3 regions of the Cellulosimicrobium sp. SJTW-1 genome follow, and region 2 is predicted to be linked to each of the others. Evidence: riboswitches for the same ligand, from Rfam matches in the RefSeq annotation. Region 2 holds a riboswitch; each other region holds the start of a gene.
What was found. Region 2 has a riboswitch for thiamine pyrophosphate ahead of RSE42_RS09150 (ECF transporter S component). Riboswitches for the same ligand answer to the same signal wherever they lie in the genome.
Positions count from the first base shown of each region.

Region 1: it holds a riboswitch for thiamine pyrophosphate, as region 2 does, so the genes downstream of both, thiO (glycine oxidase ThiO) here and RSE42_RS09150 (ECF transporter S component) in region 2, are expected to answer to the same signal.
Region 3: it holds a riboswitch for thiamine pyrophosphate, as region 2 does, so the genes downstream of both, thiD (bifunctional hydroxymethylpyrimidine kinase/phosphomethylpyrimidine kinase) here and RSE42_RS09150 (ECF transporter S component) in region 2, are expected to answer to the same signal.

Region 1 covers NZ_CP136680.1:1,215,897-1,225,696, reverse strand. Annotated here, with positions in the region: gene RSE42_RS05580 (hypothetical protein) at 1-729, opposite strand, end outside; gene RSE42_RS05575 (glycosyltransferase family 4 protein) at 937-2,097, shown strand; gene guaA (glutamine-hydrolyzing GMP synthase) at 2,102-3,715, opposite strand; gene thiE (thiamine phosphate synthase) at 3,758-4,468, opposite strand; TPP riboswitch at 4,513-4,615, shown strand; gene thiO (glycine oxidase ThiO) at 4,605-5,879, shown strand; gene thiS (sulfur carrier protein ThiS) at 5,885-6,118, shown strand; gene RSE42_RS05550 (thiazole synthase) at 6,128-6,970, shown strand; gene RSE42_RS05545 (ThiF family adenylyltransferase) at 7,067-8,380, opposite strand; gene RSE42_RS05540 (DUF3817 domain-containing protein) at 8,377-8,823, opposite strand; gene RSE42_RS05535 (ABC transporter ATP-binding protein) at 8,945-9,800, shown strand, end outside.
Region 2 covers NZ_CP136680.1:2,006,811-2,016,610, reverse strand. Annotated here, with positions in the region: gene RSE42_RS09185 (response regulator transcription factor) at 1-183, shown strand, start outside; gene RSE42_RS09180 (hypothetical protein) at 159-551, opposite strand; gene RSE42_RS09175 (hypothetical protein) at 548-685, opposite strand; gene aspS (aspartate--tRNA ligase) at 883-2,718, opposite strand; gene RSE42_RS09165 (PPOX class F420-dependent oxidoreductase) at 3,003-3,470, shown strand; gene RSE42_RS09160 (Rv2578c family radical SAM protein) at 3,477-5,132, opposite strand; gene RSE42_RS09155 (hypothetical protein) at 5,176-5,613, opposite strand; TPP riboswitch at 5,758-5,877, shown strand; gene RSE42_RS09150 (ECF transporter S component) at 5,981-6,685, shown strand; gene RSE42_RS09145 (ABC transporter ATP-binding protein) at 6,678-8,525, shown strand; gene RSE42_RS09140 (energy-coupling factor transporter transmembrane component T family protein) at 8,522-9,310, shown strand; gene RSE42_RS09135 (M23 family metallopeptidase) at 9,328-9,800, opposite strand, start outside.
Region 3 covers NZ_CP136680.1:1,840,056-1,849,855, reverse strand. Annotated here, with positions in the region: gene RSE42_RS08400 (hypothetical protein) at 1-98, shown strand, start outside; gene RSE42_RS08395 (DUF4862 family protein) at 135-1,145, shown strand; gene thiD (bifunctional hydroxymethylpyrimidine kinase/phosphomethylpyrimidine kinase) at 1,209-2,180, opposite strand; TPP riboswitch at 2,174-2,268, opposite strand; gene RSE42_RS08385 (hypothetical protein) at 2,346-2,570, shown strand; gene RSE42_RS08380 (SDR family oxidoreductase) at 2,645-3,529, opposite strand; gene pheT (phenylalanine--tRNA ligase subunit beta) at 3,526-6,147, opposite strand; gene pheS (phenylalanine--tRNA ligase subunit alpha) at 6,147-7,268, opposite strand; gene thpR (RNA 2',3'-cyclic phosphodiesterase) at 7,554-8,198, opposite strand; gene RSE42_RS08360 (TrmH family RNA methyltransferase) at 8,195-9,073, opposite strand; gene rplT (50S ribosomal protein L20) at 9,142-9,528, opposite strand; gene rpmI (50S ribosomal protein L35) at 9,596-9,790, opposite strand.

The DNA of each region.
Region 1 (9,800 bases), 790 kb from region 2:
GGGGGTGTCGGGCGAGGCCGCGGGCGAGGAGCCCGGTGCGCTCGGCGTGCCCGTGCCGGCGGCACCGGTCGGCTCGACGGGCGTCGCCGTCGTACCGGGAGCGGCCGCGCGGGCCTCGGCGCCGGGGGTCGAGAGCGCAGAGGGGCGGCCCGGGGAGGTCGGCTCGGGACGTACGGGAGGCGCCGTCGGCGACGGCTCGACGTGCCCCGGCGCGGCGTGCGCGGGCGCGGCGTGCCGACCGGCGTCCGACAGGTCGCCCGACGACGAGTAGCCGCCCGGGGTCTCGACGGCGACGCTCGGCCCACCCGCGAGCCGGCGCAGCGCGATCCCGACGAGGATGAACAGGATGCCCAGCCCGATGACGAGCGCGCACACCCCGAACGCGACGACGGAGGTGAACAACGACGCGCGCAGGAACGAGGCCGTCATGACGGTCTGGCGCGTCGGGTCGTCCTGACCGAGCTCGGCGTAGGTCTTGCCGCCGCTCGCCTCGAGCGCGTGCTTGTTGATGACCTCGGCCTGCGCGTACGCGGTGAGCGGCCCGTTGACGTGGCGCCCCGCGAGGAACGACGCGTCGTCCGAGACGGTGATCTCCTCGGCGGACAGCTGGTTCGACACGACGATCCATGTGCCGATGCCCGCGAGGAGAAGGATGATGCCCGCGAAGATCGACACGAGGCCGATGCCCCGTGCCCCCTTCGTCGGTGTGACGGTGACGGTGCTCGACATGGCGCGTTCTCCCCTTCGTCAGGACCCACCTGCAACCGCCCGCACGAGACCGCCCGCGGGTGCGGGCCGGTCACGGGACGGTCGAACCACCCATACGGGGCCCACGGTAGCGACGGGAGCGGAGCACCGCGCGGCGAACGCGCACCTCAGGGCGGGCGCGGCGGCGACCGCGCGGCCCGCCGGGGCCGGGATGGGAGGATGCGGTCCGTGCGCATCACCCACCTGACCGACTGCTACCTGCCGCTGCTCGGCGGCATCGAGACCCAGGTCGCGCGGCTCGCGCAGCAGCAGGCGGCCGCCGGTCACGACGTCGCGGTCGTCTGCACGACGCCGGCGCACCCCGGCGCGCACGGCGTGTCGACCGAGCGGGACGGTGACGTCACGGTGCACCGGCTCGCCGCGCGCGTCCCGGGCGGCTACCCCGTGCACCCGCGCGCGCCGCACCACGTGGCGCGGGTCCTGCGCGCCGACCGGCCCGACGTCGTGCACCTGCACATGGGCGTGCTGACGCCCTCCACCCAGGCGTCGCTGCGGACGGTCGTGCGCGCGGGGCTGCCCGCGGTGCTCACCGTGCACAGCGTCTGGGGCGGCGCGGAGCGCGCGTTCACCGGGCTCGACCGCGTGGTCCGCTGGTCCCGCTGGCCCGTGCTGTGGTCGGCCGTGAGCGAGCTGACCGCCGCTCCCCTGCGCCGCATCGTCGGCGACCACGGCGAGGTCGTGGTGCTGCACAACGGCCTCGACCTCGACGCGTGGCGCGTCCCGCGCACCGAGCGCGCCGACCGCATGGAGGGCTCGGCCGTCCACGTCGTGGCCGCGACGCGGTTCGCGCCCCGCAAGCGCGTGCTGCCGTTCCTCGAGGTCGTGCGCGACGCCGTCGCGCGCCTCCCCGAGGGGGCGCTGCACGTGACGCTCGCCGGGGACGGCCCCGAGCTGGCCGACGCGCGGCGCTTCGTCACCGAGCGCGGGCTGGGGTCGGTCGTGTCGCTCCCCGGCCGCCTGGACGCGACGGGCCTCCAGCGGCTCTACGCGCGCGCCGACGTGTTCGCCGCGCCCGCCGTCGAGGAGGCGTTCGGCATCGCCGCGCTCGAGGGCCAGGCCGCCGGGCTGGCGGTGCTCACGCGCTCGCAGTCGGGCGTCGCGGAGCGCCTCACCGACGGCGTCGACGCGCTCGTGGCGGACGACGACGCCGGCCTCGCCGACGCGCTCGTGCGCCTCGCGACCGAGGACGGCCTGCTCGACCGGATCGTCGCCCACAACCGGGACGTGCCGTCGTCGGCGGGCTGGCCGCGCGTGCTCGCCGACGTGGAGCGGGCATACGAACGGGCCGCGACGATCGCCGTGGATCGTCGGGCCCGCCCGTCCCGCTAGGGGGTCACTCCCACTCGATGGTGCCCGGGGGCTTGCTCGTCACGTCGAGCACGACGCGGTTGACCTCGGAGACCTCGTTGGTGATGCGCGTCGAGATGACGGACAGCACGTCGTAGGGCAGGCGCGTCCAGTCGGCCGTCATCGCGTCCTCGGACGAGACGGGGCGCAGCACGATCGGGTGGCCGTAGGTGCGGCCGTCGCCCTGGACGCCGACCGAGCGGACGTCGGCGAGCAGCACGACCGGGCACTGCCAGATCTCCTGGTCGAGGCCGGCCTTCGTGAGCTCCTCGCGCGCGATCGCGTCGGCGGCGCGCAGCGTCTCGAGGCGGTCCGCCGTGACCTCGCCGACGATGCGGATGCCGAGCCCGGGGCCCGGGAACGGCTGCCGCGCGACGATCTCCTCAGGCACGCCGAGCTCGCGACCGACCGCGCGGACCTCGTCCTTGAACAGGGTGCGCAGCGGCTCGACGAGCGAGAACTGCAGGTCGTCGGGCAGGCCGCCGACGTTGTGGTGGCTCTTGATGTTCGCCGCGCCCTCGCCGCCGCCGGACTCGACGACGTCCGGGTAGAGCGTGCCCTGCACGAGGAACTTCACCTCGGCGTCGTGCTCGCCCGCGTCCTCGACGATCTGGCGCGCCGCGTCCTCGAACACGCGGATGAACTCGCGGCCGATGATCTTGCGCTTGGTCTCCGGGTCGCTGTGCCCGGCGAGCGCGGTGAGGAACCGCTCCTTCTCGTCGCGGATCACGAGGTTGACGCCCGTCGCCGCGACGAAGTCGCGCTCGATCTGCTCGACCTCGCCCGCGCGCATCAGCCCGTGGTCGACGTGCACGCACGTGAGCTGGTCGCCCACCGCGCGCTGCACGAGCGCCGCGGCGACGGCGGAGTCCACGCCGCCCGAGAGCGCGCAGATGACCCGCGCGTCGCCGACCTGGGCGCGGATCGCCGCGACCTGGTCCGCGATGACGTTGCCGGGCGTCCAGTCCGGGGCGAGGCCCGCGCCGTCGTACAGGAAGTGCTCCAGCACCGTCTGGCCGTGCGCGGAGTGCTTGACCTCCGGGTGCCACTGCACGCCGTAGAGGCGACGCTCGCGGTCCTCGAACGCGGCGACCGGCGAGCCCGACGACGTCGCGAGGACCTCGAAGCCCTCGGGCGCGCGGTGCACGGCGTCGCCGTGGCTCATCCACGTGGTCTGGTTCTGCGGCGTGCCGTCGAGCAGCACGCCCGCGGCGCACACCTCGACCTCGGTGCCGCCGTACTCGCGCAGGCCCGTCTGGGCGACCTCGCCGCCGAGCGCCTTCGCCATGGCCTGGAAGCCGTAGCAGATGCCCATGACGGGCACGCCGGCCTCGAACAGCGCCGGGTCGACGAACGGGGCGCCCGTCGCGTACACGGACGAGGGGCCGCCCGAGAGGATGATCGCGGCCGGGTCCTTGGCGAGCATCTGCTCGACCGTGAAGGTGTGCGGCACGATCTCGGAGTAGACCTTGGCCTCGCGCACGCGGCGCGCGATGAGCTGCGCGTACTGGGCGCCGAAGTCGACGACGAGCACGGGCCGCGGGGTCGAGGCCACCTCGGCGGTGGTGGGAGTGTCGGGAGCGGTGGCGGGTGACGTCACCCGTCCAGGATAGTCGCCGTGCGGCGGGGCTCGTCCCGCGTCTCAGGCGTCGGTGCGCGCCTCGGCGCGCGCCGCGACGCGCTCGCGCAGGGCGCGGGCCGCCGCTTCCGGGTCGCTCGCCGCCGTGATCGCGCGCACCACCACGATCCGGGTCGCGCCCGCGTCGAGGACGGCGTCGAGCCGGTCCGCGTCGATCCCGCCGATCGCGAACCAGGGCGTCGCGGGCCGGGTCGCCGCGACGTCGCGCAGCAGGTCCAGGCCGACGGCGGCCCGCCCCGGCTTCGTCGGGGTCGCCCACAGCGGACCCACGCAGAAGTAGTCCACCGCCGGGTCGGCCTCTGCCGCGGCCGCCTGCGCGGCCGAGTGCGTGGACCGGCCGAGCGCGGGCCCCGCGCCGAGCAGCGCCCGCACGGCCGGGACCGGCAGGTCGCCCTGGCCCATGTGCACGACCGGCGCGCCCGTGACCGACGCCACGTCCGCCCGGTCGTTCACGGCCCACAGCGCGCCGTGCTCCGTCGCTACGCGCGCGACGAGCTCCTGGAGCTCGAGCTCGCGCGCGACGTCGAGCGTCTTGTCGCGGAGCTGCACGACGTCCACCCCGCCCGCGAGCGCCGCCCGCAGGAAGTCCTCGAGGTCGCCGCGCTCCTCGCGCGCGTCCGTGCAGAGGTAGAGCCGCGCGTCGGCGAGCCGGGCGCGTGCGGCGTCCGCCGACGGGGCGGGAGTGGCCGGGGTGGTGGAGGTCTCGGAGCTCACCCGCGGGAGCCTAGCCTCGGCGGCTCCTCGGCAGGAGGTACTGTGGCCGACAGCACGGGAGCCCCGCAGGGGGCTGAGAGGGCGTCGCCGCCGACCGTCGAACCTGATCTGGGTCATGCCAGCGAAGGGAGCGCACATGAGCCTGTCCGTCCACCCGTCCGCGGGTGGCTCCGTCGTGCCCGACGGCGCGCGCGACGTCGTCGTCGTGGGGGGCGGGATCGTGGGTCTCGCCGTCGCGTGGCGCGCGGCGCGCGCGGGGTTGACCGTCACGGTGCTCGACCCGGCGCCGGGCGCGGCCGCGACCCACGCCGCCGCGGGGATGCTCGCGCCGGTGACCGAGGCCGACTTCGGGGAGGAGGCCGCCCTGCGGCTCCACCTCGCGGCCGCCGCGGCGTGGCCGGCGTTCGCCGCGGACCTGCGCGCGGCGACGGGGGCGGACGTCGGGCTGCGGACCGCCGGGACGCTCACCCTCGCCTACGACGCCGACGACCTCGCGCTGCTCCGCCGCGTCCTCGCCCTGCACGCCGCGCACGGTCTCGCGTCGCACGAGCTCACCGTCGCCGACGCGCGCCGCCGCGAGCCGTACCTGGGCCCGCGCGTCGCCGGGGCGGCGTGGGCCCCCGCGGACCACGCGGTCGACCCGCGCGCGACGCACGCCGCGCTGCTCGCCGCGCTCGGCGGCCGCGACGCCGGGGGTGCGGGCTCGGCCACCGGGGCGCGCGTCGTCCGCGCGTCCGCGACCCGGCTCGCGCTCGATGCCGGGCGCGTGGTCGGCGTGCACGACGACGCGGGCCGGCTCCACCGCGCGGGTGCGGTCGTCGTCGCGGCGGGCTGGCAGTCGGGCGCCCTCCTCGCGGACGTGCCGGGCATCGTCGTGCCCACGCGGCCGGTGAAGGGTCAGACGCTGCGGCTCGACGCGGGCCCGGACCTCGCGCTGGAGCACGTCGTGCGCGGGCTCGTGCAGGGGCGGCCGGTGTACGTCGTGCCGCGCGACCCCGAGCCTGCGGGGCCGCGCGCCGGGCACCGGGAGGTCGTCGTCGGGGCCACCACCGAGGAGAACCCGGACGACCGCCGCGCCACCGCCGGCGGCGTCTTCGCGCTCCTGCGGGACGCCCGCGCCCTCCTGCCGGGGATCGACGAGGCCGCGCTGGTCGAGGTGACGCCGCGGGGGCGCCCCGCGACACCGGACAACCTCCCGCTCGTCGGGCCGACGGACGTCCCGGGGCTCCACCTCGCGACGGGCCACGGCCGCAACGGCATCCTGCTCGCCCCGCTCACGGCCGACGCCGTCGTCGCCGGGCTCGGCGGGCTCCCCGCGCTCGGCGGGACGGAGCCCGGCGACGACGTCGCGACCGCCCTCGCCACCGCCCGGACCGACCGCTTCGCCCGCACCGCCACGACACCGAGGTGAGACCCGTGACCGCACCCGCACCCACCGCGCTCGTCAACGGCGAGCCGTACCCGCTCGACGGCGACGTCGACCTGGAGCGGCTCGTCGCCGCGCTCGTCCCCGCCTACGTCGCCGACGGCACGCCGCAGGGCGTCGCGGTGGCCGTCGGGGACGCCGTCGTGCCGCGCGGCGCCTGGGCGACGACCGTCGTCGCGCCCGGGGACCGCATCGAGATCGTCACCGCCGTCCAGGGCGGCTGAGGAGGAGCCATGACCACGACCGACGTCTCCCCCGCCACCGCGAGCGGCCCGGCCGGCGCCGACGACCCGCTCGTCGTCGCCGGCACCCCGATCGGGTCGCGCCTCGTCATGGGCACCGGTGGGGCCGCGAACCTGCTCACGCTCGAGGACGCGCTCGTCGCGTCGGGCACCGCCCTCACGACCGTCGCGATGCGACGCGTCGCCGTCCGCGCCGGCGGGGACGCGAGCCCCGACGCGGGGATCTGGGCGCTGCTCGCCCGCCTCGGTATCCGCGCGCTGCCCAACACCGCCGGGTGCTTCTCGGTGCGAGAGGCCGTGCTCACCGCGCACCTCGCGCGCGAGGCGTGCGGTACCGAGTGGGTCAAGCTCGAGGTGATCGCCGACGACGTGACCCTCCTGCCCGACCCGGTCGGCCTCGTCGAGGCGGCCGAGCAGCTCGTGCGCGACGGGTTCGTCGTGCTGCCCTACACGAACGACGACCCGATCCTCGCGCGCCGGCTGGAGGACGTCGGCTGCGCCGCCGTCATGCCCCTCGGGGCGCCCATCGGCACGGGGCTCGGCATCCTCAACCCGCGCAACATCGAGGCGATCGCCGCCGCGGCCCGGGTGCCCGTGATCCTCGACGCGGGGATCGGCACGGCGTCCGACGCCGCGCTCGCCATGGAGCTCGGCTGCGACGGCGTGCTCCTCGCGACGGCCGTCACGCGCGCCGCCGACCCGGTCCGCATGGCCCGCGCGATGCGCCTCGCCGTCGAGTCGGGCCGGCTCGCCGCGGGCGCAGGGCGCATCCCCCGCCGCGAGGGCGCCCTCGCGAGCTCGTCCCCGCAGGGCCGCCTCGACCTGGCCCTCTGACCCCGTCGACCAGGCGGTCCCTGCGCGCCGAGCAGGCCATCCCGGCTCGTCCGTCGACCAGGACGCGCCGCGACCACCTGGTCGACGTGCAGGGGGCTAGAGGGTGGGGGTCTTCAGGGCGTCGAGGAGGGCCGGGACGCCGCCGACGACGGAGCGTGCGTCGAGGCCCGCGGCGCGGGCGGCGTCGGCGACGCGGGCGGAGCGGCCGCCGACCGCGCACACCACGAGCACCGGGCGGTCGGCGGGCAGGTCCGCGAGCGCCGCGGCGGCACCGGGGTCCTGCGTGCCGCCGAGGAACGCGCCGCTCGGGACGAGCGTCGACCCGGGGAGCGGGCGCACCTGCGCCTCCCAGTCCTCGCGGACGTCGAGCAGGAAGGGTGCGGCGTCGTCGGCCCGCAGCAGGGCGGCCGCATCAGAGGCGGACACGTCGCGCGGCGCGGGCCCCGCTGCCCCGGTCGGCCCCGCCCCGGCACCGGGCACCGCCACGGGCGGCGCCGCGGGCCGGAGCCCGCAGAACGCGGCGTAGGCGTCGTCGCCCGGCAGGAGCGCGGTGACGGGCTCGCGCGTCGGGTCGGCGCGCACGGTGAGCTGGCGCCACGAGAGGTCGAGGGCGTCGTAGACGGCGAGGCGGCCCAGCAGCGTCGTGCCGGCGCCGGTGACGAGCTTGATCGCCTCGGTCGCCATGACGGAGCCGACGGTGCCGCACATCGCGCCGAACACACCGCCGGTGGCGCAGTCGGGTGCCGCGCCCGGGGGCGGCGGGACGGGGAACACGTCGCGGTAGGTGACCCCGCGCGGACCTCGCTCTCCCGGCCCCGCGGGGTCGGGACCCGCGGCGCCCGGGTGCGCGGCGTCGTCGGGCACGGCGAACCGGGGCGCGGCCCAGAAGACGCTGACCTGTCCCTGGAAGCGGTAGATCGAGCCCCAGACGACGGGCAGGCCGAGGACCTCGGCCGCGTCGGAGACGAGGTAGCGGGTCGGGAAGTTGTCGGCGCCGTCGAGCACGACGTCGTAGCCGCGCAGCACGTCGAGCGCGTTGTCCGCGTCGAGCCGCAGCGCGTGCTCGACGACGTGGACGTGCGGGTTGACGTCCGCGATGCTCTCGCGCGCGGAGTCGACCTTGCGGCGCCCGACGTCCGACCCGCCATGGATGACCTGGCGCTGGAGGTTGGACGTGTCGACGGCGTCGTCGTCGACGATGCCGATCGTGCCGACGCCCGCGGCGGCGAGGTAGAGCAGCGCGGGGCTGCCGAGGCCGCCCGCGCCGACGACGAGCACGCGCGCGGCCGCGAGCCGCCGCTGGCCCTCGGTGCCGACGCCCGGCAGCGCGAGATGGCGCGCGTAGCGCTCGAGCTCCGGCGTCGAGAGCTCGTGACCGGGCGCGACGAGGGGCGCGAGCGGCGTCGTCATGCCGCGTACTGCTCCTCCAGCGCGACGAGCTTCGCGTCGGCCTCGGCGTGCACCTTCTTCTCGAGGATGAACGACATGACCGGCACGACGCCCGCGAACACCATCGTCGCGAGGCGGCCCCAGCCCCAGCGCATCTTGGTCCACAGGTCGAGCACGGTGACGAGGTACACGACGTAGATCCACCCGTGGGCGAAGGGGATCCAGGACACGTAGCGCATGATCCCGTCGACGTCGACGAACGCACCGACCCCGTACTTGACGAGCATCTCGACGCACAGGATCAGCAGCATCACACCGGTGATGATCGCGAGGACCCGGTAGCGCGCGAGCGCGCCGCGCGCCTTGCGGATCGCGGTGCGCGCGGCCTCCGCGCTGGGGGCCGCCGCGTCGGCGGGGGCGACGACGGGCGCGTCGGTGGGGGTGGCCGGGTCCTGCGTGGTCATGGGAGAGGTCCTCGTTCCGGGCGAGACGGCCGCGGCGGTCTCCGCCGCGTGCGGTGGCGTGACGCGGTCGCCGCGTTAAACCGTCGCCGCGTGTCGGACGCCGAACCTAGGGTAGAACACCGTGCGACCCCTCCCTCTCCCCGACCCGGGGACCCCCGACCTGCGCGGCCCGTCCCGCTACCTCCTCTGGATCGCCCGGCGCCAGTGGACGGTGCTCACGGTGTCCGTGCTGCTCGGCCTCGTGAACTTCGCGTGCCAGGCGTTCCAGCCGTACATGCTCGGCCGCGCGCTCGACGAGGGGCTCACCGCCGGGTTCGGTGCCGAGCTGTGGCGGTGGGCGGGCCTCCTGCTCGCGCTGGGCCTGGGCATCGTCGTCACGGGCGTGACGCAGCACCGGTTCGACATCGCGAACTGGCTGCGCTCGGCGCTCACGACGTCGCAGCTCGTGGGCGACGTCACCGCCCGCTCGGGCGACGCGATCACCGAGGAGCTCCCGACGGGCGAGGTCGTGTCCACCGTCGCGAGCGACGCGATGCGCGTCGGCCAGCTCTTCTCGATGATGGGCCAGTTCCTCGGCGCGCTCGGCGCGTACGTCGTCGTGGCGGTCATCATGCTCTCGACGTCGCTGCAGCTCGGTCTCGTCGTCGTGCTGGGCCTGCCGGTCGTCGCCGCGGTGCTCGCGCTGCTCGTCAAGCCGCTCCAGCAGCGCCAGGCCGCGCAGCGCGAGGCGCAGGGCCGCCTGACGACGCTCGGCGCGGACACGGTGTCGGGCCTGCGCATCCTGCGCGGGATCGGCGGCGAGGGCGTGTTCGTGGGCCGCTACGCGCAGCAGTCGCAGAAGGTCCGCGAGGCCGGCGTCAAGGTCGCGCACACCCAGGCCACGCTCGACGCGCTCCAGGTGCTCCTGCCCGGCCTGCTCGTCGTGCTCGTCGTCTACCTCGGCGCGACGGCGGCCCTGCGCGGCGAGATCACGCCCG
Region 2 (9,800 bases):
GAGCTCGTCCGCGTCCTGTGGGGCGAGGAGTACGACGCCGGCACGTACGTCACGGACGCGGACCGGCGCAGCGTGGAGGTGCACATCGCGAACCTGCGCCGCAAGCTCGGCGACGGTCCGTCGTCGCCCCGGTGGATCCGCACCGTGCGCGGCGTCGGCTACCGGTTCGACCCCACGGGCTGACCGACGGCGGGCGGCGGTTCGCCGAGCAGCAGCGCCACCTCGTCGCACGCGCTGCGCGCGGCGGCCCGCAGCGTCGCGAGCGCGCGCGCCTCGTCCGCGGTCGTGCGGTGCCCGGCGCGGTGCCGGTCGAGCACCGCGGAGGCGGCGTCCCCGACCTCCGCGGCCCCGACCATGAGCGACGTCGACCGCACCGTGAGCAGCGTGCTGCGCGCCTCCTCGTCGTCGCCCCGGGCGAGCGCGACCGCCGCCGCGTCGACCCGTGGGACGACGAGGTCCCGGTACGCGACGAAGAAGCGCCGGACCGCCTGCACGTCGCCGTCCAGGTCGTCCGTGAGCGCCGTCCACGCCTGGCGCAGGTCCTCCCTCACGTGCGGGGGCCGTGGTGGCGGCCCGGGACGTCCCGGGTCTCGTCGGGCGTGCACCGATCACGGTCGAGCCGGGCGCCGTGGGGCGCAGGCTCGACGACGTCGACCGCGTCGCGGTCGGTGAGCAGGGCGGTCATGAGTGCCTCGTTCTCGTGGTGTCCGACGGGATCGATCCTGCGCGCCCTGGCGCGAGGGACCCGCCGCGTCGGCGCAGCGAAACCTCAGGATCTGCTCAAGATCCTGAGGTCGCGGCAGCGGGATCAACAGCTTCCGGACGCGCGGAGGGCGCGCCACCCGGCGGGGTGGCGCGCCCTCGGCGTCAAGCGTGCTGGGGTCAGGCGTCCGTGCGCCCGCTCTCGCCGGCTGCGCCGCCCTCAGCACCGCCCTCGCTGCCGCCGTCGTGCGACGGGGCGGCGGGCTTCGCGTCGACGCCCGCCTCCTTGCGCTGCTCGGGCGTGATCGGGGCGGGTGCCTGCGTCAGCGGGTCGTACCCGCCGCCCGACTTGGGGAACGCGATGACGTCGCGGATGGAGTCCGACTTCGTCAGCAGCGCGACGATGCGGTCCCAGCCGAACGCGATCCCGCCGTGCGGGGGCGCACCGAACTTGAAGGCGTCGAGCAGGAAGCCGAACTTCTCCTGCGCCTCCTCGGGCCCGATCCCCATGACGTCGAAGACGCGCTCCTGCACGTCCCGACGGTGGATACGGATGGACCCGCCGCCGATCTCGTTGCCGTTGCACACGATGTCGTAGGCGTAGGCGAGCGCCTCGCCCGGGTTCTGCTCGAACGTGTCGACCCAGTCCGGCGTGGGCGACGTGAACGCGTGGTGCACGGCGGTCCAGGCGGAGTGGCCCAGATCGACGTCGTCGTCCTCGCCGGTCGGCTTGAACAGCGGCGCGTCGACGATCCAGACGAACGCCCACGCGTCGTCGTCGATCTGACCCGTCCGCTTCGCGATCTCCTGGCGCGCGGCGCCGAGCAGGGCGCGCGAGTCCGACGTCTTGCCCGCGGCGAAGAACACGGCGTCCCCCGGCTGCGCGCCGGTCGCGTCGCGCAGGCCCTCGCGCTCGGCGTCGGACAGGTTCTTCGCGACGGGGCCGCCGAGCGTGCCGTCCTCGCCGAACGTCACGTACGCGAGGCCGCGAGCGCCGCGCTGCTTGGCCCACTCCTGCCACGCGTCGAACTGGCGGCGCGGCTGCGAGGCCCCGCCCGCCATGACGACGGCGCCGACGTACTCGGCCTGGAACACGCGGAACGGGGTGTCCTGGAAGTAGTCCGTGAGCTCGACGAGGGGGTTGCCGAACCGGAGGTCGGGCTTGTCGGACCCGTACAGCCGCATGGCGTCGTGGAAGGTCATGCGCGGGATGGGCGTCGGGATCGTGTACCCGATGAGCTCCCACAGCGCGACGAGGATCTTCTCGGCGAGCGCGATGACGTCGTCCTGCTCGACGAAGCTCATCTCGACGTCGAGCTGCGTGAACTCCGGCTGGCGGTCCGCACGGAAGTCCTCGTCGCGGTAGCAGCGCGCGATCTGGTAGTAGCGCTCCATGCCCGCGACCATGAGGAGCTGCTTGAACAGCTGGGGCGACTGCGGCAGCGCGTACCAGGAGCCGGGCGCGAGGCGCGCGGGCACGAGGAAGTCGCGCGCGCCCTCGGGCGTCGAGCGGGTGAGCGTCGGCGTCTCGATCTCGACGAACTCCTCGGCGTCGAGCACGCGGCGTGCGGCCTGGTTCGCCTTGGCGCGCAGGCGCAGGGCGTGCGCGGGGGCGGGCCGGCGCAGGTCGAGGTAGCGGTGCTTGAGGCGCGCCTCCTCGCCGATCGTCTCGGTGTCCGCGAGCGCCGTCGAGACCTGGAACGGCAGGGCCTCGGAGGTGTTGAGCACGACGACGTCGGTCGCGACGACCTCGATCTCGCCCGTGGGCAGGGACGGGTTCTCGTTCCCGTCGGGGCGGCGCGAGACCTCGCCCGTGACCTGGAGGACGAACTCGTTGCGCAGCGGGTGCGCGACGGCCTCGTCGCGGATGACGACCTGGGCGATGCCGGAGGCGTCGCGCAGGTCGATGAAGGCGACGCCGCCGTGATCGCGCCGACGGTCGACCCAGCCCGTGAGGGTGACGGTCTGACCGGTGTGCTCGGCCCGCAGTGAGCCGGCCGTTCGGGTGCGCAGCACGGAGGGTTCCTTCCAGGTGGGCGGTGGGGGGGTCGCGCTCCCGGAGCGGGGGCGCGTCCGCTGAAGTCTAGTGCGGGCGGGCGGGCGGCTCGACCGGATACCTCCGACCGGAGGCGGCCGACGGTCGGCTCTCGACCGGCGGGGGCGACCGGATACCGTGGCGGTGCCGCCGCGACGTCCCGTGGCGGCACCGCCGGGACCGGCGCGGCGCCTGCGGGCGCGCACGGGCCGACCGGCCGCGGCAGGGCCGTCCGGCCCGCCGCCCGCACGAAGGAGGGTGACCCGTGGCACGCACCATCGCGACGAACCGGCGCGTCGAGCGCGACGAGCTCGAGGGGTTCCTGCGCTCCCGGCACGACGGCGTCCTCGTCACCACCCGCGCCGACGGCCGCCCCCAGCTCAGCCCGGTCACGTACGGCGTCGACGACGCGGGTCGGGTCGTCGTGTCGACGTACCCGGAGCGCGCCAAGGCGGTCAACGTGCGCCGCGACCCGCGCGCGTCGCTGCTGTCCCTGGGCGAGCGGTTCTCCGACCCGTGGGTGCAGGTCGACGGCGAGGCGGAGGTGATCGACCTGCCCGAGTCGGTCGAGCCGCTCGTCGACTACTACCGCGCCGTCGGCGGCGAGCACCCGGACTGGGACGAGTACCGCGCCGCCATGGTCACCCAGGGCAAGTCGCTCGTGCGGCTGACGATCACGCGCTGGGGACCGGTGGCGACGGGCGGCTTCCCGGCGCGCCTCGCCGACGCCTGACACAGGTCAGAACAGGACCTGCTCCACTCCCCCGCCGACGACGTCGAGCCCGCCGCCGTCCACGGGCATGCCCGCGAGCGCCCCGCCGTGGCCGTCGCGCGCGTCCTGCGGCGCCGGGTCGACGGCGAGGCTGCCGGCCGGGTAGGCACCGTCCGTCGGCGGTCCTGACCGGCGGTGCCGGTCGCCGGGCTCGCCGCGGCGGAACCGGCCCTCGACGCCCGCGGGGCCGCGGTGCCCCGCGACCCCGAACCCGCGCGCCTCGAGCATCGGCCGCACCCGGTCCCACAGCCAGGACCGGTACGCCGTCGAGGCGTACGTGCCGCGGGCGTACACGCGCTCGTACCCGGGGACGAGGCGCGGGTGCTCGCGCGCGAGCCAGCCCATGTACCACTCGCGTGTGCCGGGCTTGAGGTGCAGCGGCAGCACCGTGACGCCCGTCGCGCCCGCATCCTTGACGGCGTCGAGCAGCTCGGTGAGCGCGCGGGTCGAGTCGGTGAGCCACGGCAGCACGGGAGCGACCATGACGCCGCACGGCAGACCGGCCTCCCGGACCGTGCGGACGAGGTCGAGCCGCGCGCGCGGCGAGGGCGTGCCCGGCTCGACGCTCGCCTGGAGCTCGGGGTCCAGGAGCGCGAGGGACACGCCGATCCCGACCTCGACGCGCGAGGCGGCGTCGACGAGCAGGGGCAGGTCCCGGCGCAGGAGCGTGCCCTTGGTCAGCACGGACAGCGGCGTGCCCGACCCGGCGAGCGCGTCGATGATGCCGGGCATGAGGCGGTAGCGCCCCTCGGCGCGCTGGTACGGGTCGGTGTTGGTGCCGAGCGCGACGGCCTCGCGCGCCCAGGACGGGCGGGCGAGCTCGGCCCGCAGCACGTCGTCGACGTTGACCTTGACCACGACCTCCCGGTCGAAGTCCTCCCCCGCGTCGAGGTCGAGGTACTGGTGCGTGGGGCGGGCGAAGCAGTTGTGGCTCACGACCCCCGCGGCGACGAAGTCGCGCGTGCCGGTCGTGATGTCGACCAGCTCCGTCGTCTCCCCCGGCCCGTCGAGCGCTTCCAGGGAGTCGACGCGCAGCGCCTCGCCGCCGGTGACGTCCTGGCCGTCGAGGACGGGCCGCCCCTCCGCGAGCGCCGCGGCGCCCGGCCCGACGAGTACGTCGCCGAGCGCCAGGCGGGCACGGTGCCCGGCACCGCCGACGACGTGGCGCCACCCGCGCTCGGTGAGGAACCGGTGGTCGCCGCTCGCGACGAGGCGCGTGCCGTCGGCGAGGGTCACGCGGTAGGCGCGCTTGCGGGTGGCCCAGCGGTCGAGCACGCGGGTACGCACGTAGCGCCGGTACGCGCCGTGCGGGACGGTGCCGACGATCTCGTCGCCGACACGCAGCTCGCCGATCGGCCGTTGCGCGCCGTCGGCCAGCAGCACCGGGGTGGCGGGCGCGAGGCAGTAGGAGCACGCGTGGCTGCACCCGCGGTACGGGTTGACGGTCCACCGGAACGGCATGCGCGACATCGCCGGCACCTTGGACAGCGCGCTCTTGGCGGTGACCTCGTGGAACGTGATGCCCGCGAACTCGGGCGTGCGCACGCTGCGGACGAGGCCGACCCGCTCCAGCCCGGGGAGCGCGCCGTCGTCCGCGCCGAGCACCTGTCCGTCCCACCGCATCGCGCCATTCGAACAAACGTTCGAACGCGCTGTCAAGAGCGGGTCAGCCGTCGGCGGACCACGCCTTGAGCAGCGCCAGGTTCCCGAGGGGGATGTGGTGGCCGATGCGCGGGTGGTCCAGCGCGACACCGACGACCCCGGCCGCGCCGAAGGACGCGACGTAGTCGATCGCCGCCGGCACAGGTACCCCGAGCAGCGGCACGGAGCCTGTCTCGTCGTCCGCCAGACCGAGCGCCCGGGCCGCCTCGTCCGCGCGCGCGGCGCTGCTGTAGAGGCAGATCATGGGCCCCTGGTCCGCAGCGACGGCGTACGGACGGGGCTGGTCCTCGGACCCCCGCGCGATGAAGAACCACGTGCCGAGGCGCACCGTCTGCCGCCACAGCGCGATCTGCGCCGACGTGTCGCCCGCGGGCGCGCTCCGCACGGCCTCGTCGAGGCGGTCCAGCTCTGCGACCGCGGCGGAATCGTTGTCTCGGGTCATGCGCGCTGCCTCGTCCCTCGTGGTCGGAGCCCGTCCCCGGTCCGCGCGGGCTCCTCGTCGCCGTCACCTTCTCACGGCGGCCGGGCGTCCCGGTGGGTGAGACGCCGGGATTGTCCGGCGGGCGTCCAGGCCCTAGGGTCGGGCCGAACGCCCCCGGGGAGCGCATGAGCGCTGAGAGTGCAGGCCGGACACCCGTCCCCCCTGCAGACCCGTGGAACCTGATCTGGTTCGTACCAGCGAAGGGAGCAGGGCGGACGTCACCGTCCCCTGCGCGCTCGTGCCCGCGCCCCGCGCGTGCCGTCCGCGCGGGGCGCGGTGGCGCGCCGTCGTGCACCCCTCGCCCCGGGGGCCCGACGGAGGGAACCGCATGACCGAGCCCCGCACCACGCCGCCCCGGGCGACCCCGCCCACCGCCACGCCCGACGACCGACCCGACGGCGTGGGTCCCACGCCCGCCCCCCGGGACCGCGCCGTCGCCGCTCCCCCGAGCCGTGCCCGACGCCGCGGCCTCACCCTCCACGAGACGGTCCTCGTCGCCGTGCTGGGGGTCGTGTTCGGGTTCGTCTACTGGGCGTTCGTGCAGCTCTGGGCCCCGCTCCAGCTCGCGATGGGACCGCTCGCGGACCTCGCCGCCAACGTGCTCGCCGGCGCGTGGATCGTCGTCGGCCCGCTCGCGACGTACATCGTGCGCAAGCCGGGCGTCGGCATCCTCACCGAGACGCTCGCGGCGCTCGTCGAGGTGGTCTTCCTCGCGTCGCCCGCCGGCCCGCTGCTCGTCCTCGTGGGGCTCGTCCAGGGCGTGGGTGCCGAGATCCCCTTCGCCCTCACCCGGTACCGCCGCTACGGCTGGTGGGTCTTCGTCGCGTCGGGCGTCAGCGCGGCGCTCGTCACGTACGCGTTCAACGCGGTCCGCTTCGGCTGGCTCGGGCAGGACTACGCGATGCTCCGGCTCGGCGTGCAGGTCGTCTCGTGCGTCGTGCTGTGCGGGATCGCGGCGCGCCTCCTCGGCGACGCCCTCGCCCGCACCGGCGCGCTCGACGCCTTCGCGATCGGGGCTGACCGCCGTGGCTGAGGCACCGACCGCCGCACCGGACGTCACGCCGGACGCCGTGCCCGGCGACCTGCCCGACGCCGTCGCCGCCGCCGGCCTGACCGTCACCGTGGGCCACGACGGCACGCGCGTGCTCGACGACCTCACCCTCACCGTCCCCGCGGGCACCGGGCTGCTCGTGCTCGGCCCCTCGGGCTGCGGGAAGTCCACGCTGCTGCGTGCGCTCGTCGGCGTCGTGCCCCACACGCTGCCGGGCTCCGTCGCGGGGGACCTGCGCGTGACGGGCGTCGACCCGCGCGACACGACCCCGGCGGCGCTCGCCGCGCGCGTCGGCCTCGTCCAGCAGCGGCCGGGCGACCAGCTCTGCCTCGCCCGCGTCGACGACGAGCTGCGGTTCGCGCTCGAGAACCGGGCCGCGGACCCGCGCACGATGGACGCCCGCGCCGCCACCGCGCTCGCCGCCGTCGGTGCGGACCACCTGCACGACCGGCCGACCCACGCGCTGTCGGGGGGCGAGGCGCAGCGCGTCGCCCTCGCGGCGGCGCTCGTCGCCGACCCCGAGCTCGTGGTCCTCGACGAGGCGACGGCGTTCCTCGACCCGGCGGCGGCGCACGAGGTCGGGACGCTCGTGGGCGGGCTCGTCCGGGCGCCCGGACGGGACGCGCCCGACACCCCCGGCCGGTCGGTCGTGCTCGTCGAGCACCGCCTCGACGACGTCGGGACACTCCCGGCCGCGACGCTCGTGCTCGGCGACACCGGTCGCGTCGTCGCGCACGGCCCCACGACCGCCGTCCTGCGCGCGCACGCCGCCACGCTCGCCGCGCTCGGGTGCTGGCTGCCGCTCGACATCCGGCTGGAGCACGCCGGAGCCCCGGGCCCGCTCGGCGCACCCGCGACCGACGCCTGGCTCGTCAACCTCGCGCGCTCCGCCGACCCCCGCACCGCCGACCCCCGCGCCGCGGACCCCCGTGACGCAGACACCGGCCCGGCGGCGCTCGCCCCTGACCGCCCGGTCGCCCTGCGTGCCCGTCGCCTCGCGGTGCACCGCGCCGCGACAGGCCGCCGACGGCGCGGGCGGGACGAGACGCCGGTGGTGCGCGACGTCGACCTCGACGTGCACGCGGGCGAGGTGCTCGCAGTGGTGGGGCCGAACGGCGGCGGCAAGTCGACCCTCCTGCGCGGGCTGGCGGGACTCGAACGGACCACGGGCGAGGTCACGACGGCGCCCGGCGCGCCCGTCGCGATGGTGTTCCAGGACCCGGAGCACCAGCTCCTCGCGCGCACGGTCCGCGACGAGGTCGCCTGGTCGGCCCGGCTCGCGCGGCTCGACGACGTCGACGGACGCGTCGCGCGCACCCTCGACGCGTTCGCCCTCACGCACCTCGCCGACGCGAACCCGTACCGGCTCTCCGGCGGCGAGCAGCGGCGACTGTCCCTCGCGACGGCGACGGTGCTCGACCCGCCCGTCCTCCTCGCCGACGAGCCCACGTCGGGGCTCGACCGCGCCCAGGCGGACGCCGTCGCCAACGCGCTGCGCGAGCGCGCCGACGCGGACGGCGCGGTGGTCGTCGTCACGCACGACCTCGCGCTCGTCGCGGCCCTCGCCGACCGTGTCGCCGTCGTCGTCGGCGGCCGGCTCGTGGCGCTCGGGCCGCCCGCCACCGTGCTGGCCGACGACGCGCTGTGCCGGCGCGCCCGCCTGCGCCGTCCTCCCCTGCTCGCGTGGTGGGCCCGCACGGGCCACCGCCACGGCGTGGACCCGGGCGCGCTCGTCCGGGCGCTCGACGCCGCCGTCGGCACCGCCGTCGCGGCCGAACCCGCAGAGACCGCGCCCGCAGCCCTCGCGGAGGTCGCCCGGTGAGCGCGCCGCACAGCACGCCCCTCGGGCGCTGGAACCCGACGGTCAAGCTGGCGACCGTCCTCGTCGTGTCGACGGGTGCGCTGCTCGTCACCGACCCGTACACCCCCGCGATCGGGTGGGTGCTCACGGTCGTGGCGCTGCTGATCGCAGGACGCGTCCCCGTGCGCACGCTCGCCCTGGCGCACGTGCCCTTCCTCGTGTTCGCGACGAGCCTGCTGGTCGTCAACGTCGCCACCCGGCCCGGCGGCGACCCGGTCGACCTGGGCCCGGTCACCGTCGGCTCCGACGGCCTGACGATCGGCGCCGGGCTCGCGGTGCGCACGCTGCTCGTCGGCGCCCTCTCGCTCACGGTCGCGGTGACGACCGACCCGGTGCGCCTCATGACGAGCCTCCACCAGCACGGGCGGCTGCCCCTGACGTGGACGTACGCGGTGCTCGCGGCCCACCGGCTGCTCGTCGAGCTGCCCGACGCCTGGCACACCATCCGCTGTGCCCAGGCCGTGCGCGACCCGCGGCGGCGCCCCGGCACGCTCCCCCGGTCCCCCCGCGCGCTCGGCACCGCCGCGTTCGCCCTCCTCGTCGGCGCCGTGCGCCGGTCCGAGCGCCTGACCGTGGCGCTCGAGTCGCGGGGCCTGGGGTCCGGTCCGCGCACCACGGCGCGGCCCGTCCCGCTCGGTGTGCCCGACGTCGTCGCCGCGGTCGCCGTGCTGGCCGTCGCCGCGGCGGTGGTCGTCGTCGGGGTCCGCGGGGGGTGGGTCACGGGGCTGGGCGCGCTCACGGCGTGAGGCCTGCCGGACCGCGGTCACGCGGGCTCGACGACCGCACCCTCCGCCGGGACGCCGAGGTCCACGACGCGCGACGAGCCGTCGCGGGACCGCTCGCGGAAGCCCCGGAAGACGAGCGGCAGCCCGCGGGCGGCGAGCGCGTCCGGCGCGTCCATGGCCTGCACGTGCACGTGCGGCTGCGTCGAGTTCCCCGAGCTCCCGCACCGGCCCAGCTCCTCGCCCGCCTCGACCCGTCGGCCGGGCACGACGGCCACGGACCCGGCGCGCAGGTGCGCGAGGACGACGTACGTGCCGGGCGGGTCGAGGGCGAGCACCACGTGGTTGCCCGCGAGCGCCGCGGCGCCACCGCGCGCCCGCGCCGCCTGCGTGAGCGCGTAGCCGAGCAGCGCGGTGGGCGACCGGCGGGCCTCGTGGTCGGGCTCGCCGTCGTGCACCGCGACGACGGTGCCCGCCGCCGGGGCGAGCACGGGCAGCCCGAACGCGACGAACC
Region 3 (9,800 bases), 170 kb from region 2:
GCGTCGCGGTGCAGGACGTCGAGGCACGGTGGCGCTGGGTCCCGCCGGGCTACGCGTGCGAGTACGCCACCGCCGACCAGGACGTCGCCCGCGCCTGACGCGTCCGGCACCCCCACCACGACCGACGAGGACCGATGACCGACCTGCACGACCGCCCCCTGACCCTGCTCGGTGCCTACGCCCTCGCGGGCGTCCCCGACCCGGGCGGCTGGTACGCCGCCCTCGACGAGGACGGCCTCGACGGCCTCGAGCACCCCGTCGACCCGGACGACACGGACGCGCTCGCGACGACCGCGGCCGCGCTCCCGGCGCACTGGGCGCTGCTGCCGACGACGGTCGCCGCGACGGCCCGCCGCGCCACGGCCGACCGCTCCTACGGCCTCGCGTCCGACGACGAGGAGGGTCGGCGCGAGGCGGTCGACGGCGTCGCGCGCGTCCTCGCGGCCGTGACGCGGCTCGCCGAGGCGGAGGGTCGACGACGCGTGGTCGCGGTCGAGCTCCAGTCCGCGCCCGGTCCCGGCCGCGGCTCCGGCGCGGCGCTCGCGCGCAGCCTCACCGAGCTGGCCGCCGTCGCGCCCGCCGGGCTGCCGCTCGTGGTGGAGCACTGCGACGCGCCCCGCCCGTGGGGCGTCGCGGAGAAGGGCTTCCTCGCGCTCGACGACGAGATCGCCGCCGTCGCGCGCGCGGCCCGGGACACCGGCCACCCCCTGCACGTCGGGCTCAACTGGGGCCGGTCCGCCATCGAGGGGCGCAGCGCCGCGACGCCCGTCGAGCACGCGCGGGCGGCCGCCGGCGCCGGCCTCCTCGCGAGCGCGATGCTCTCCGGTGCCGCCGGCCGGCCCGGCCGGTGGGGCGCGCCGTGGGCGGACGCGCACGTGCCGCCCCACGGCCCGGATCCCGCGCTCCCCGGCCCGGACGAGTCGATGCTCGGCCCGGCCGAGGTGCGCGAGTTCCTCGCCGCGGCCGGGCCGGTCCCGCTCGTCGGCGCCAAGGTGACGACGCGGCCCGCGGACGCCCCGCCCGCGCAGCGCCTCGCCGTCGCGCGCGCGACGCTCGCCGTGCTCCGCGACGCGCTGGCCGACCTCGACACCGACCGCGGAGCCGACCGCAGGGCCGACCACGCAGCGAGCGGCCCCACGGCCTGAGTGCGTCCCGCGGCCCGGGCTCGGCACGTCGCAGCAGCCCGGGCTCGCCCGGTCGGCCCGGGCTCAGCCCGGCCGCACGGGCGCCGAGCGGTGCAGGTGGTCCACGGGCCCCCGGCCCGTCCCCACCCGCAGCGCGGCGCCGGCACGCAGCGCGCCCGTGAGCCACTCCTTCGCCTCGCGCGCCGCCTCCTCCCAGCTCGCGCGCTGCGGTCGCAGCGCCGCGAGCGCCGCCGAGAGCGAGCACCCCGTGCCGTGGGTGTGGGGCGTGTCGACGCGCTCGGCGTCGAACGTCGTGACGGTGGCCGCCCCCGGCGCGCGGCCCGTCGTCGGCCCGGGCGCGGGGAGGACGAGCGCGTCGGGCGACGTGCGTCCGGTGAGGTGACCGCCCTTGAGCAGCACGACGGCGTCGCTCGCGGTCGCGTACTGCGTCGCCTGGCGCAGGGCGTCGTCCCACGTCGTCGCGGGCTCCTGCCCGCCGAGGACGCCGAGCTCGGGCAGGTTCGGCGTGACGACGTCGGCGCGCGCCGCGAGGTCGCGCACGGCCTGCTCGGCGCCCGCGTCGAGCAGGCGGTGGCCGGAGGTGGCGACCATCACCGGGTCCAGGACGACCCAGGGCCGCGGAGCACCCGCGGCGGCGCGCGCCGCGGCGAGGTCGTCGAGCCACTCCCCGACGGCGCGGGCGTTCGCCTCGTCCGCGACCATGCCGATCTTCACGGCGTCGACCTCGACGTCGTCGGACACGGCGTCGAGCTGCGCGCGCAGGAACGCCGGCCCGGGGACGTGCACCGACCGCACGCCGTGGGTGTTCTGCGCGACGAGCGCCGTGGTGACGGCCATGCCGTAGGCGCCGTGCGCGCAGAACGCCTTGAGGTCGGCCTGGATCCCGGCGCCGCCGGTCGGGTCGGTCCCCGCGACGGAGAGGACGCGGGGGCGGGACGGTGCCGGGTCGGGCCGACGGCCCGGGTCGGGCCGGCGGTCACGGTCCGCGAGAGCGGAGGCCGGGTCGGAGGTGTGCCGAGGCAGGGCGAGCGTCATCGCGCGGACATCCCTTCGCTGGTACGAGCCAGATCAGGTTCGACGGGTCTCATCTCAGCCCCGGTGCGGGGCACCCCGTGTCGCGGGCCATGCTACGCGGCGACCCGTGCGCTTTTCACCCGCCCCGACGCGTGAGACGACGCGCGTGCGCGCGTCTTTCCGGGTATGACGCAGCACGTCGCCCCCGCGACCCGCCCCTTCCTGCCGGACGCGCCCGTCCCGGTCCAGGTGCCCGCCCTCTGCACGACGTACGACCGAGACGGTCGGCGGGTCGTGCTCACGGGCGTCGTCACGCACGACGCAGGCGGGCTCGTGGCGTTCGAGTACGAGCACCCCGAGCGGGGCCTGTGGCACGTGTGGGTCGACCGGGACACGTGCGTCCCGCTGTGACCCGGTGCCCGGACGCACGGACGCCGCCCGACCGGGGGGGGTCGGGCGGCGTCGGCCGTGCGGGGTGCGTGCGCTCAGCGGGCGGGGAGCTCTCCCGGCATCGGGTCGTCGGAGCCCCAGCGCGTGACGCGCAGCCGACGGCCGTCGGGACCGGGCAGCGCGACGCCCGCGCGGGCGGCCTCCTGGGCGGCCGCGCGGAGCGACCCGGGCGAGTCGTGCGTCACGCGCACGAACGACCCCGAGAACGCGTCGAGCTCGCCGCGGGCGATCGCGACGACCATCTCGACCGTGCGCTCGACGGGCGTCCACTCCGTGCGGCCCTCGTGCATGACCATGGACGCCGTCATGTCGGTCTGCACGACGCCCGGCGACACCTCGAAGGTCCGCAGGCCGAGCGCGTGGCCCGAGCGGTGGAGGTTCGCCCCGAGGCGCAGGAGCGCCGTCTTGCTCGCGTTGTACGCGCTCGCTCCGTCCATGTCGTGGGAGCCCGCGCCGCTGTTGAGGTCGACGACGCGGCCGCCGCCGCGCGCGAGCATCCCGGGGACGACGGCGCGCGCGAGCAGGAACGGCCCGCGCACGTTGGTCTCCAGGACGGCCCACCACTCGTCGGGGTCCGCCTCCCAGAGCGGCACCTCGGCGTCGACCCGGCCCGCGTTGTTGACGAGCAGGTCCACGCTCCCGAGCGTGGCCTCGGCCTCGCGGACGGCCGCGGCCACCGCCGCGGCGTCGGTCACGTCCGCCGTGACGACGACGGCACGGCCCGCGCCGTCGAGCGCGGCGATCTCGTCGGCCACCCCGGCGAGCCGGCCCGCGTCGCGCGCGAGGAGCGTGACGTCGAGACCGGACGCGGCGAGCCCGACGGCGACCGCGCGGCCGATGCCGCGCGACGCCCCGGTGACGAGCGCGGTGCGCGCGGGCGCCACGTCCGGCGTCGTGCCCTCCCCCGGTGCGCCGCTCATGCGCGCAGCTCCGCCCCGACGCGCTCCCGCGCGGCGGCCACGGCGCCCTCCCGGACCCGCGCGACGTCGTCGGCGGTGAGGGTGCGGTCCGCGGCGCGCAGCCGCAGCGAGAACGCGAGCGACTTGCGCCCGGCGCCCACCTGCTCGCCCGTGAAGACGTCGAACAGCGCGACCTCCTCGGCGAGCTCGCCGGCGCCCTCGACGAGCGCGGCCCGCAGCGCCTCGGCCGGCACGTCGGCGGCGACGACGAACGCGAGGTCCTCCTTCGCCGCCGGGAACCCGGAGACCGGGGTCGCCTGGACGGGCTCGTCGGACGCGCCCGCGACGAGCGCCGACAGGTCGAGCTCGAACGCCACGGAGCGGGCGGGCAGGCCGACGTTCTCGAGCACCTTGGGGTGCAGCTCGCCCGCGTGCCCGACGACCGTCCCGTCGGCGAGCTCGAGGCGCGCGCAGCGGCCCGGGTGGAAGGGTGCCCGCGCGGTGTCCGCGACCACGCGCACGGCGTCGTCCCCCCGCAGGCCGGCGCGGTCCGCGACCAGGCGCGCCGCGTCGAGCGCGTCCGTCCAGTCCGCCGGCCGGCCGGAGCCCCACCAGCCCGCCCGCTCGCGACGACCGACCAGGACGCCCGCGACGTGGCGCGGCTGCGCCGGGAGCGCGGCCTCGATCGCGGCGAGGTCGTCGTCGGAGGGACGCACCCCGCCGGGCAGCGACGGCGCGGCCGGGGCGCCCGGGCGCGGGTGCGTCACGAGCCCGACCTCGAACACGGCGACGTCCCCGAGCCCGCGGCCCACGTTGCGGCGCGTGGTCTCCAGGAGCGTGCTCAGCACGTCCGTGCGCATCAGGGGACGGTCGTCGGCCAGCGGGTTGAGCAGGCGCAGCGCCCGGCGGCGCTCGTCGTCCGCGGGGATCCGCAGCGCGTCGAGCTCGCCCTCGCCGACGAACGGGTAGCTCAGCGTCTCGACGAAGCCGTGCTCGGCGAGCGCGCGAGCGACCGAGCGGCGCACGCGCTGCTCGCGCGTGAGCCCGCGGCCGCCGGGCGCCGCGGGGAGCACCGACGGGATCTCGTCGTACCCGACGAGGCGCGCGACCTCCTCGACCAGCTCGGCCGGCTCGGTGAGGTCGGGGCGCCACGACGGCGGGGTCACGACGACGACGCCCGTCGCGGCGGCGTCGTCCGCGTCGACCGTGCACCCGATCGCCCCGAGCGTCCCGACGACCTGCTCGAGCGTGTAGGGCACGCCGACGAGGCGCTCGGCCTCGCCGACGGGCAGGTGGATCGGGGCGGGCGCGGTCACGCGGTCGAGGTCGCTGACGGCCGGGTCGGCGGTCCCGCCGCCCAGCTCGACGAGCAGGTCGACGACGCGCTGCGCCGCGACCGCGGGCAGCAGCGGGTCCACGCCGCGCTCGAACCGCTTCGCGGCCTCGCTCGACAGCTTGTGGCGGCGCGACGTGCGCGCGACCGTCACGGGGTCGAAGTGGGCGGCCTCGACGAGCACCGCCGTCGTCTCCGGCCCGACCTCCGACGAGGCACCGCCCATGACGCCGGCGAGACCCAGCACGCGCGCGCCGCGCGCACCGTCGGGGCTGTCGGTGATGAGCAGGTCCTCCGGGTCGAGCGCGCGGTCCACGTCGTCGAGCGTCGTGAGCCGCTCGCCCGGGGCGGCGCGCCGCACCACGACGGGGGCCGCGACCTTCTCGAGGTCGTACGCGTGCAGCGGCTGCCCGAGGTCGAGCATGACGTAGTTCGTCACGTCGACCGCGAGCGAGATGGGCCGCATGCCCGACGCCGTGAGGCGGCGCTGCATCCACGCGGGCGTCTGCGCCGCGGGGTCGAGCCCGCGCACGACGCGCGTGACGAATCGGTCGCACCCGACGACGCCGTGGACCGGCGCCGCGTCGTCGACCTCGACGGGGAAGCCGTCGGGCGTCGCCGCGGGCGGGGGCGTGGGCAGGGAGCCGGGCAGGCCCGGGTCCGTGAAGCGCGCGCCCGTCGAGTGCGAGAACTCGCGCGCGACGCCGCGGTAGGAGAACGCGTACCCGCGGTCGGGCGTCACGTTGATCTCGAGCACCTCGTCGCCGAGCCCGAGCAGCGCGACCGCGTTCTGCCCCGGGGTGAGGTCCTCGGCTGCGTACCCGAGCCGCGGCAGCACGATGATGCCGTCGTGGTCCTCGCCGAGGCCGAGCTCGCGCTGCGAGCAGATCATGCCGTCGGACACGTGCCCGTACGTCTTGCGGCTCGCGATGGGGAACGGACCGGGCAGGACGGAGCCCGGCAGCGCGACCACGACGAGGTCGCCCGGCGCGAAGTTGTGCGCGCCGCACACGATGCCGCGCGCACCGCCCGCCGGCATGTCGGCCGGCTCGACGCCCTTGATCTCGGCGGCGTTGTGCTCCGGCCCGACGTCGACCAGGCACCAGTTGATCGTCTTGCCGTTCTTCTGCGGCTCGGGCGTCATCTCCAGGACGCGCCCGACGACGAGGGGACCCGTCACGGCCGCGCCGTGGATCGCCTCCTCCTCCAGGCCGACGCGGACGAGGTCGGCGGCGAGCCGCTCGGCGGTGAGCCCCGCGGGCAGCTCGACGTGGTCGCCCAGCCAGTCGATGGCGACGTACGGCATCAGATCTCCGTTCCGAACTGGGCGGAGAAGCGCACGTCGCCCTCCACCATGTCGTGCATGTCCGCGATCCCGTGGCGCAGCATGAGCGTCCGCTCGATGCCCATCCCGAACGCGAAGCCCGAGTACTCGTCGGGGTCCACTCCGACGGACCGCAGCACGTTCGGGTTGACCATGCCGCAGCCACCCCACTCGATCCAGCCCGGTCCGCCCTTCTTCTGGGGGAACCACAGGTCCATCTCGGCGCTCGGCTCGGTGAACGGGAAGTACGCGGGCCGCAGGCGCGTGCGCGCGTCCGGGCCGAACATCGCGCGCGCGAACGCGTCGAGCGTGCCGAGCAGGTGCGCCATGGTGAGGCCCTTGTCGATCGCCAGGCCCTCGACCTGGTGGAAGACGGGCGTGTGCGTCGCGTCGAGCGCGTCCGTGCGGAACGTCTTGCCCGGGCACGCCACGTACAGCGGCACGCCGCGCTCGAGCAGCGAGCGGGCCTGGACCGGCGACGTGTGGGTGCGCAGCACGAGGTTCGACGGCTCCGCGCCGTCCTCGCCGTCCGGGCCGGCGACGTAGAACGTGTCCTGCATCTGGCGCGCGGGGTGGTCCACGCCGAAGTTCAGGGCGTCGAAGTTGAACCACTCCGCCTCGACCTCGGGGCCCTCCGCGATCTCCCAGCCCATGCCGACGAAGAAGTCCGCGACGCGCTCCTGCAGCGTCTCGAGCGGGTGCCGCGCGCCCGCGGGGACGCGGTCCACGGGCAGCGTGACGTCCACGGCCTCCTCGACGAGGACGCGCTCGTCACGCTCGGCCTCGAGCTCGGCCTGGCGCGCGGCGAGGGCCTGGTTGAGCCGGCCGCGCAGCGGGCCGAGGAGCTTGCCCGCGGTCTTCTTGTCCGCGGGGGCGAGCGACCCGATCTGGCGGTTCGCGAGCGCGAGCGGGCTGCGGTCGCCCGCGTGCTCGGTGCGCACGCGCTTGAGCGCGTCGAGGTCGCCGGCCGCGGCGACGGCGGCGAGCGCGGCGTCGAGCGCGCGCTGCAGCGCGTCGGCGTCGAGCGGGGAGGGGGCGGAGGGGGTGTCCGGTCCGCCGTCGCCCGCGTGGGGGGTGACGACGTCGGCGTCAGGGCTGGACATGCGTGCCTTCCTGGCGAGGGCGGGACTGCGGGGAGCGGACGACGGCCGGCGTCGACCCGCGGCACGCGCCGCTCGGGGCGGGGCGTGCGGGGCGCGCACGTGCGCGCGTCGCCGTCATTCTAGGGCGCCCGTCCGGGCCAGGACCGTCCCGCCACGAGGCGGGCGGGGAGCACGCGTCAGTCGCGCGGGCCCGTGACGGGCCCGGGAAATCGACGACCACCGCGCAGGCTCATGCGCCCCATCCTCGCACAGGCCGGTCCGGGCGGACCTGGACGACGGCGGCGCTCACCGCGCGGCGGGCCCGAGCGGCAGGGTCCGCAGCGTCCGGTGCACCGGGTGCCCGGACGCGTCGCCGAGGTCGGACTCGACGAGGTGCAGGGCGTCGGCCGTCCACCCCGGGCCGGCGTACACGGCGAGGGCCGCGGCGGGCGCGGCGAGCGGGTCGCCCGCGGTGCGGTCGGGCCGGGTCGCACCGCGACCGCGCGCCCGGCGGTTCGCCTGGCGCGCCCCGGCCGCGGCCCGCGCGACGGTGAGGTGCGCGCGCTGCCGGGGACGGCGGTCCACCCGGACGCCGGCGTCGCCCGCCGCCTCGGCGACCGCGGCGCTCAGCGCGCGCAGGGCGTCGGCACCGTCCCCGCCGACGCCGACCCACAGGACGCGGCGGTCGAACACGCCCGCGCCCCGGAGCCGGAGGTCGAGCGGCACGGCCTCGTGCGCGACCGGCTCGAGCGCCGCCGCGAGGTCGGGGACCGCCCCCTCGGGCACGTCGCCGAAGAACGACACCGTGAGGTGCCACAGCTCGGGGGACGTCCAGCGGACGAGCGGTGCGCCGTCGGGCCGGCGCGCCTCCTGGGCGTGCGCGTCCGCGAGGGCGAGCGCGAGGTGGTCGAGCGCCGCGGCGCTCGGGTAGAGCGCGGCGAACAGTCTCACGCGCCGCCCTCCGGGTCGGCGCCCGGGCCTCGGGCGGGCCGGTGCGCGCGGCTGGAGGCGTAGAGGCAGACCGTCGCCGCCGTCGCGAGGTTCAGGGACTCGGCCCGGCCGCGGATCGGCACTCGCACGACGGCGTCGGCCAGCGCGCGGTCCTCCGGGGGCAGCCCCCACGCCTCGTTCCCGAAGACCCATGCGGTCGGCGCGGCGAGGTCGACCGGGCGCTCCGTACCGGCGCCCGCGGCGCCGGCCACGTCGAGCAGGTCGTCGAGGTCGAGGTCCCCCGCGCCGTCGGCGGCGAGGACCGCGAGCCCCGCGCCGCGCAGCGCGGCGACGGCCTCGGCCAGGCTCACGCCCGTGACGACCGGGAGGTGGAAGAGCGACCCGGCCGTCGAGCGCACGACCTTCGGGTTGTGCACGTCGACGCTCTCGTCGGCGAGCACGACGGCGTCGGCCCCGGCGGCGTCCGCCGCGCGGACCACGGTCCCCGCGTTGCCCGGGTCCCGGACCGTCGCGAGCACCGCGACGAGCGCCGGGCGGTCGCGCCGCGCGAGCGTCGCGACGACGTCCTGCAGCCGCGGCGCGTCCGCACGCACGACGGCGAGCACGCCCTGCGCGTCGGCGCTCATCGCCGCCAGCACCTCGGGCGTCGCGCCGTGCACGTGCAGCCCGGTCGCGCGCGCGTCGGCGACGATCTCCGGGTGCCGGTCCGCCGCGGCGGGCGTGACGTAGACGTCACGGACCCGGTCGGGGGCGTGCCGGACCGCCTCGCGGACGCCCTGCGGGCCCTCCACGAGGAGCTGTCCGTGCCGTGAACGCGCCGGACGCCCGGCCAGCGCACGGACCGCCTTGACCCGGTCGCTGCGAGGGTTCGTCAGCGTAGGGTCGAGCGGGCCGGGCGCCGGACGGGCGTCCGTGGCCGACGGGCGGCCGGGCGAGGCGCTGGTCAGGCTGCGGCCTTGGGCGCGTTGACGTCCTCGGGGAGCGCGTCCTTCGCGACCTGGACGAGCGCGTTGAACGCCGCCACGTCGTTGACCGCGAGCTCCGCGAGCAGGCGACGGTCGACCTCGACACCCGCGGCCTTGAGGCCCTGGATGAGGCGGTTGTACGTCAGGCCCTGGGCGCGCGACGCAGCGTTGATGCGCTGGATCCACAGCTTGCGGAAGTCGCCCTTGCGCGCCTTGCGGTCACGGTAGGAGTAGACGAGGGAGTGGGTGACCTGCTCCTTCGCCTTGCGGTAGAGGCGCGAGCGCTGGCCGCGGTAGCCGCTGGCGCGCTCGAGGGTCGTACGGCGCTTCTTCTGGGCGTTGACCGCCCGCTTCACGCGTGCCACGTGATGCTCCTTGCAGTTCGGGGCTCAGGGGTGAGCCGGTCGGTGGCGGGTCCCGCCACCTGCCGGGTCACTTGCCGAGCAGCTTCTTGATGGACTTGACGTCGGCGGGCGAGACCACCTGGTCGGCAGCGAGGCGGCGCTTGCGCTTGGTCGCCTTGTGCTCGAGGTAGTGACGGGCGTTGGTCTGCTCGCGCATGACCTTCCCGGAACCCGTGATGCGGAAGCGCTTCTTGGCACCCGAGTGCGTCTTGTTCTTCGGCATGACTGCCGTC